Regions from separate parts of the Pseudomonas sp. No.117 genome, predicted to be linked through region 2. Evidence: predicted binding sites of a transcription regulator. Region 2 holds the regulator's gene; the other holds the start of a gene.
The links. Region 2 encodes FliA, which starts transcription of late flagellar genes. Its sites were predicted from a motif close to CTAAAGTTTNNNNNNNNNNNGCCGNTAA; they were not measured.
Positions count from the first base shown of each region.

Region 1: a site for FliA is predicted at 1,997-2,024, ahead of ACYJP6_RS23035 (methyl-accepting chemotaxis protein). Genes of this name have one in related genera too.

Region 1 is NZ_BAAJNP010000010.1:82,120-85,525, reverse strand. Features, by position in the region: gene ACYJP6_RS23035 (methyl-accepting chemotaxis protein) at 72-1,961, opposite strand; gene ACYJP6_RS23030 (ATP-binding cassette domain-containing protein) at 2,214-2,981, opposite strand; gene ACYJP6_RS23025 (ABC transporter permease) at 2,981-3,406, opposite strand, start outside.
Region 2 is NZ_BAAJNP010000007.1:261,650-265,055, reverse strand. Features, by position in the region: gene flhF (flagellar biosynthesis protein FlhF) at 1-546, shown strand, start outside; gene fleN (flagellar synthesis regulator FleN) at 639-1,469, shown strand; gene fliA (RNA polymerase sigma factor FliA) at 1,466-2,206, shown strand; gene ACYJP6_RS18460 (chemotaxis response regulator CheY) at 2,294-2,668, shown strand; gene ACYJP6_RS18455 (protein phosphatase CheZ) at 2,688-3,406, shown strand, end outside.

The sequences.
Region 1 (3,406 bases), on a different contig from region 2:
GCGCAGGCCTTCGACCAGGACTGCCCGGGGACCGGGCGGCCGGCGGGTAGTCCTGGTACGGAGGCTGAGCCTTACAGGATGAAGCGGGCCACGTCCCGGTTGAGGTCGGCAGCATGATGCTGCAGGGAGCGCGATTGCCGTTCCGAATCCTCGGCGCCGCTGGCCAGGGTGTCGCCGAGTGCCTTGATGGTGATGACGTTGCGGGTGATTTCCTCGGTCACCGAAGTCTGCTCCTCGGCCGCCGTGGCGATCTGCAGCGACATCTCGGAGATGACCCCGGCGCTCTCGGCGATGGCCTCGAGGGCGCTGGAGGCCCGCTCCACATCGGCCACGCTGCGTTCGGCGATGGCCATGCTGCTGCCCATCCGCTGCACCGCCTGGCGGGTCATCTGCTGGAGCGTGCCGATGGTCTCGTTGATTTCCCGGGTCGACGCCTGGGTGCGCTGCGATAGCGTCCGCACCTCGTCGGCGACCACCGCGAAGCCGCGGCCATGCTCGCCGGCGCGGGCGGCCTCGATGGCTGCGTTCAGCGCCAGCAGGTTGGTCTGCTCGGCGATGCTCTGGATGCTGTCCAGCACCTTGGCGATGGATTGCGAGTGCTGGTCCAGTTCGCCGATCACCTGGGTGGCGTCATCCACTTCCCGGGCCAGGCTGGTGATGGAGGTTTTGCTGGTCTGCACCAGGCTCAGGCCCTGGGTAGTGCTGTCGGAGGATTGCCGGATAGCTGCGGCGGTCTGCTCGGCGTTGCGGGCGATCTCCTGGGTGGCGGAGGACATCTCCGTGACGGCCGTGGCGACCAGGGTAATTTCCTGTTGTAGGCGGCCCAGTTCCTGGGTGGCCGAGGCACTGCGCTGCAGGACCTTCTGCGATTCGGCGTCCACGTTCTCGGCATGCTGGCGCACGCCGCCGATCAGGCCATGCAGGCTGGCGACGAACTGGTTGAAGTGTCCCGCCAGCCCGCCGACCTCGTCGTGGCTCTGCACGGCGATCCGCCGGGTCAGGTCGCCCTGGCCATCGGCGATGACCTGCAGGCCCGCGGAGACTACGCCCAGCGGCCGGAGCAGGTAGCTGCAGAAGAGATTGATCAGCACCAGCGACACCCCCAGCACCGCCGCCAGGATGGCGACGCTGATCCACAGTTGCCGTTGCAGCGGCGCCATGAGCACCCCTTCGTCGACGATCATGATCAGGGTTTCGCCGTTGTGGTTCATGGGCGCCGCGTACAGGCGCTGGCCAGCCGCGGTCTCGACGTAGCTCTCGCCCGGCGCCTGGGCCAGGCCCTTGAGGGTGTCCGCACCCAGCAGCGGGTAGAGGTCGGTGATCGGCTTGGCCAGCAGGGCGGCGTCCTCATGCCCCAGCACGATGTTCTGGCCGTTGACCAGCACGGCGCTGCCGGCACCCGGCAATTGCACGCGCTTGAGCTGCTCGAGGATGTCGCGGATGCTCACGTCGGCGCCGAGGATGGCGGTCGTCTTGCCTGCCGATTGCAGGGCCCAGCCCAGCGACAGCACGTTCTGCTTGGTGGCCGCCGCCACCGTGGGGATGGAGAAGAACACCTGGCCGGGGTGCTGCAGCGCCTGCTGGTACCACAGCCATTTCCGCGGATCGTTGTTGTCCGGCGGCAGCTGGACGCCATTGGCGTTGACCTGGCTGCCGTCACCGCGGGCATAGAAGACGTTGTCGAAGCCACCCGACAGCTTGACCTGGTTGAGGCTGGCGGGAAGATTCGCCTCCTGGGTCTCCGGCGCCAGGGCGCCCAGGGCCGCGGCCTTGCCATCGAGCCACTGGCGGACGCCGCCGTTGAAGACGAAGCTGACCGTCTTCAGCTGCTCGACCGTGGAGGCCTCGAGGGCCGCGCGTGTGTTGAGAAAGTTGATGGTCGTCAGGCCGATACCCACGACCAGGACGGCTGCGGTGGCTGATAGCGAGAGTTTCTGTTTCAACGACAGGGCAGTGGGCATGAGGGGAGATCCATCGGGATGTTTGTTATCCCCCTGTATCGACAAAGGCGCGGAGTACCTTAAGCGCAGCGGTCATCCTGGCGAAGACGGACTCTTGCGCCCTGGCAACGCGCCAGGCAGGCGAGCAGATCGCGATAGTGCGACAGCCCCGGCTTGCCACCCAGGGAATAGCCACCATCGACCTGGCTTCCTACAGGCACCCTGGTTGCCCGTAGGAAGCTCTCGGCGAGCCGTTCAGCCGACGCCTTTGGACTAGGCCGCCACGGTCTGGGCCCCGGTCATCAGCGCCACGGCGTCGGCCATGGAATGCTCGCGCGGGTCGATCACCGTCAGCCGGCGGCCCAGCCGATGGATGTGGATGCGGTCGGCGATCTCGAACACATGGGGCATGTTGTGGGAGATCAGCACGATGGCGATGCCCCGCGCGCGCACGTCGAGGATCAGCTCCAGGACCTTGCGCGACTCCTTCACGCCAAGGGCGGCGGTGGGTTCGTCGAGGATGATCACCTTGGAGCCGAAGGCCGCCGCCCGGGCTACCGCCACGCCCTGGCGCTGGCCGCCGGACAGGGTTTCCACCGCCTGGTTGATGTTCTGGATGGTCATCAGCCCCAGCTCGGACAGCTTCTCCCGGGCGATGCGCTCCATGGCCTTGCGGTCCAGGGTCCGGCAGAGGCTGCCGAGCAGGCCCGGCTTGCGCAATTCGCGACCGAGGAAGAGGTTGTCGGCGATGGACAGCGCCGGCGACAGCGCCAGGTTCTGGTAGACCGTCTCGATGCCGGCGCGCCGTGCGGCGATGGGCGAGGCGAACTGGATCGGCTGGCCCTCGAAGCGGATCTCGCCCTCGTCCGGGCGCAGGGCGCCAGAGATGGCCTTGATCAGCGAGGACTTGCCGGCGCCGTTGTCGCCGATCACGGCGAGGATCTCGCCCGGCAGGAGGTCGAAGTCGGCATGGTCGAGGGCGGTGACGCGGCCATAGCGCTTCACCAGGCCACGGGCCATCAGCAGGGGTTCGGTAGTCATCAGCTGGCCGCCTTTCTGATCCATTGGTCGATAGCCACGGCCGCGATGATGAGCGTGCCGATCAGCAGATAGGTCCATTGCACGTCGGTGCCCAGCAGCCGCAGGCCGAGGGCGAAGACGCCGACGATCAGGGCGCCGAACAGCATGCCGAGGATGGAGCCGCGCCCCCCGAACAGGGAGATGCCGCCGATCACCACGGCGGTGATGGACTCGATGTTGGCGAACTGGCCGGCGGTAGGCGAGACCGAGCCGATCCGGCCGATCAGCACCCAGCCGGCGAAGGCGCAGATGAGTCCGGACAGCCCGTACACCGTGATCAGCATGCGCCTGACGTTGACCCCGGCCAGTGCCGCGGCCTCGGGATCATCGCCCACTGCATAGAGGTGCCGGCCCCAGGCGGTGTGGTTGAGCACGTACCAGAGCAG
Region 2 (3,406 bases):
AGTTTCCGCATCGGTGCCCAGGAGCAGATCAAGACCCTCGGTCGCATCCTCGACGTGCCGGTGACCCTGGTCGACCCGGGCCAATCCCTGGCCCAGGCCCTGGCGCCCCTGGCACGCAAGCGCCTGGTGCTGATCGATACCGCCGGCATGCCCGCCAACGATCCGGCGCTCAAGGCCCAGCTCGAAGCCCTGGCCAACCGCCAGCTGAAGATTCGCAACTACCTGGTACTAGGTGTCACCAGCCAGAGCCAGGTGCTCAAGGCGGCCTACCACAGCTATCGTCGCTGCGGCCTGAGCGGCTGCGTGCTGACCAAGCTGGACGAGGCCGCCAGCCTCGGCGAAGCCCTCGGCCTGGCCATCAGCCAGCGCCTGCCGGTGGCCTACATCGCCGACGGCCCGCGCATCCCGGACGACCTGCATCCGGCCCGTAGCCACCAGCTGGTGAGCCGCGCGGTGAGCCTGCAGGCGCCGGAAGAGCCGAGCGAAGAAACCATGGCCGGGATGTTCGCCGGCCTGTACCAAAGCAATGCCCGCCGCGCCGGTTAGCGCAGACGAACGGTAGTGGTGCATTGCATGCCTGGGCACGCCAAATGCACTTGGTCTAAAGTGTGACGGATTTCAATCAAAGGTATCAGGCAATGGGTAGCATGCATCCCGTCCAAGTCATAGCGGTCACGGGCGGTAAAGGCGGTGTCGGGAAGACCAACGTGTCGGTCAACCTGGCCTTGGCCCTGGCCGATATCGGGCGGCGCGTCATGCTGCTCGACGCCGACCTGGGCCTGGCCAACATCGACGTTCTCCTCGGCCTGTCGCCCAAGCGCACCCTGGCCGACGTCATCTCCGGCGAATGCGATCTGCGCGACGTGCTGCTGCAGGGGCCGGGCGGCATCCGCATCGTCCCGGCGGCCTCGGGGACCCAGGCGATGGTCAATCTGACGCCGGCCCAGCACGCCGGCCTGATCCAGGCCTTCAGCGACATCAGCGAGAACCTCGACGTGCTCATCGTCGACACCGCGGCCGGTATCGGCGATCAGGTGGTCAGCTTCGTTCGCGCCGCCCAGGAAGTCCTGGTGGTGGTCTGCGACGAACCCACCTCCATCACCGACGCCTACGCCCTGATCAAGCTGCTCAACCGCGACCATGGCGTCACCCGTTTCCGGGTCCTGGCGAACATGGCGCTGACCCCCCAGGAAGGCCGCAATCTCTTTGCTAAGCTGACCAAGGTGACCGACAGATTCCTGGATGTCGCCCTGCAGTACGTGGGTGCCATTCCGTTCGATGAAGCGGTGCGCAAAGCCGTGCAGAAACAGCGCCCCGTGTTCGAAGCCTTTCCGCGTGCCAAGGCCTCGCTGGCCTTCCGTGCGGTGGCTCAGAAAGTCGATGGCTGGCCACTGCCGGCCAATCCGCGCGGCCATCTCGAGTTTTTCGTCGAGCGCCTTGTGCAACCAGCCATCGGTACCCACGCATGACAGCATCCAGCGGGCTTCGCATGTACAGCAAAACCTCGGAACGTACCCAGCAGGAGCAGCTCATCAACCGCTATGCGCCGTTGGTGAAACGCATCGCCTACCACCTCCTGGCGCGGCTGCCAGCCAGCGTGCAGGTCGAAGACCTGATGCAGGCCGGCATGATCGGCCTGCTGGAGGCCTCGCGCAAATACGACGCGGGCAAGGGCGCCAGCTTCGAGACCTACGCCGGCATCCGCATCCGCGGCGCCATGCTCGACGAGGTCCGCAAGGGCGATTGGGCACCGCGCTCGGTGCACCGCAACACGCGCATGGTCACCGACGCCATTCGGGCAGTGGAAGCGCGCACCGGTCGCGACGCTAAAGATTCCGAGGTCGCGGCCGAACTTAAATTGAGTCTGGATGAGTACTACGGCATCCTTGGCGACACCATGGGGAGTCGCCTGTTCAGTTTCGACGACCTCATGGAGGGTGGTGAGCATGGGCTCGAGGAGAGCGGTTCGCATGAACTCGAACCCGGTCGCGGTCTGGAAGACGAGCGCTTCCGCAAGGCCCTGGCCGACGCCATCGCCAATCTCCCGGAGCGTGAACGCCTGGTGCTCTCGCTGTATTACGACGAGGAACTCAACCTCAAGGAAATCGGCGAGGTACTGGGAGTGAGCGAATCACGCGTCTGCCAGCTCCACAGTCAATGCGCGGCACGCCTGCGGGCGCGGCTGGCGGAATGGCGTTCGCGTTAACCGGCTGGTACTCAGGCTACTACGATTGCTTAGGCGCGCCTCACGGCGTGTGTGCGGATTAGGACGGAGGTCGACTTGGACAAGAACATGAAAATCCTCATCGTGGACGATTTTTCCACGATGAGACGCATCATCAAGAATTTGCTGCGCGATCTGGGCTTCACCAATACCGCCGAGGCGGACGACGGCAACACCGCGCTGCCGATGCTGCAGAGCGGCAACTTCGACTTTCTCGTCACCGACTGGAACATGCCGGGCATGACCGGTATCGACCTGCTGCGCCAGGTCCGTGCCGACGCGCGGCTGAAGACCCTGCCGGTGCTGATGGTGACCGCCGAAGCCAAGCGCGAGCAGATCATCGAAGCCGCTCAGGCCGGCGTGAATGGCTACGTGGTCAAGCCTTTCACCGCCCAGGTGCTGAAAGAAAAGATCGACAAGATCTTCGAGCGGGTGAACGGCTGAAGAAAGCCGCGGGGACGTTATGGATCAGCTTGGCACCAACAGCTTCAGCGACTTCGAGTCGAATTTAAAACAGCACGCCCAAGAGCTGGTGAAATGCCTGGAGAGCGGCGACTTCGCCCAGGCCGTGCAGGTCATCAATGAACTCAACCAGCTTCGCGACCGGGGTCTCTACCAGGAAGTCGGCAAGCTGACCCGCGAGTTGCACAACGCCATCGTCAACTTCGAGATCGATCCGCGCGGCATGGCCGGCGAAGAGGTCTCCCAGATCAGCGATGCCACCGATCGTCTTTCCTACGTGGTGAAGATGACCGAGAACGCCGCCAACCGGACCATGGATCTGGTGGAGGAGAGCGCGCCGCTGGTGGGCAACTTCGGCGACGAGGCCCGCGCCGTGCACGCCGACTGGAAGAAGTTCATGCGCCGGGAAATGGGCGCGGACGAATTCCGTGAGCTGGCCAAGCGCGTCGACGCCTTCCTCAGCCACAGCGAGAGCAGCGCCGGACAGCTGTCGGCCAAGCTCAACGACATCCTGTTGGCACAGGACTACCAGGACCTCACCGGTCAGGTCATCAAGCGGGTGGTCAACCTCGTCGGGCAGATCGAGAAAGACCTCGTCAAGCTGGTGATGATGGCCAGCCAGGTCGACCGCTATACCGGCTTCAGTCACGATCACACCGCGCTGATCGAACAGAATCGAAAAGAAAAGACGATGAAGGGTGAAGGTCCGCAGATTCATGC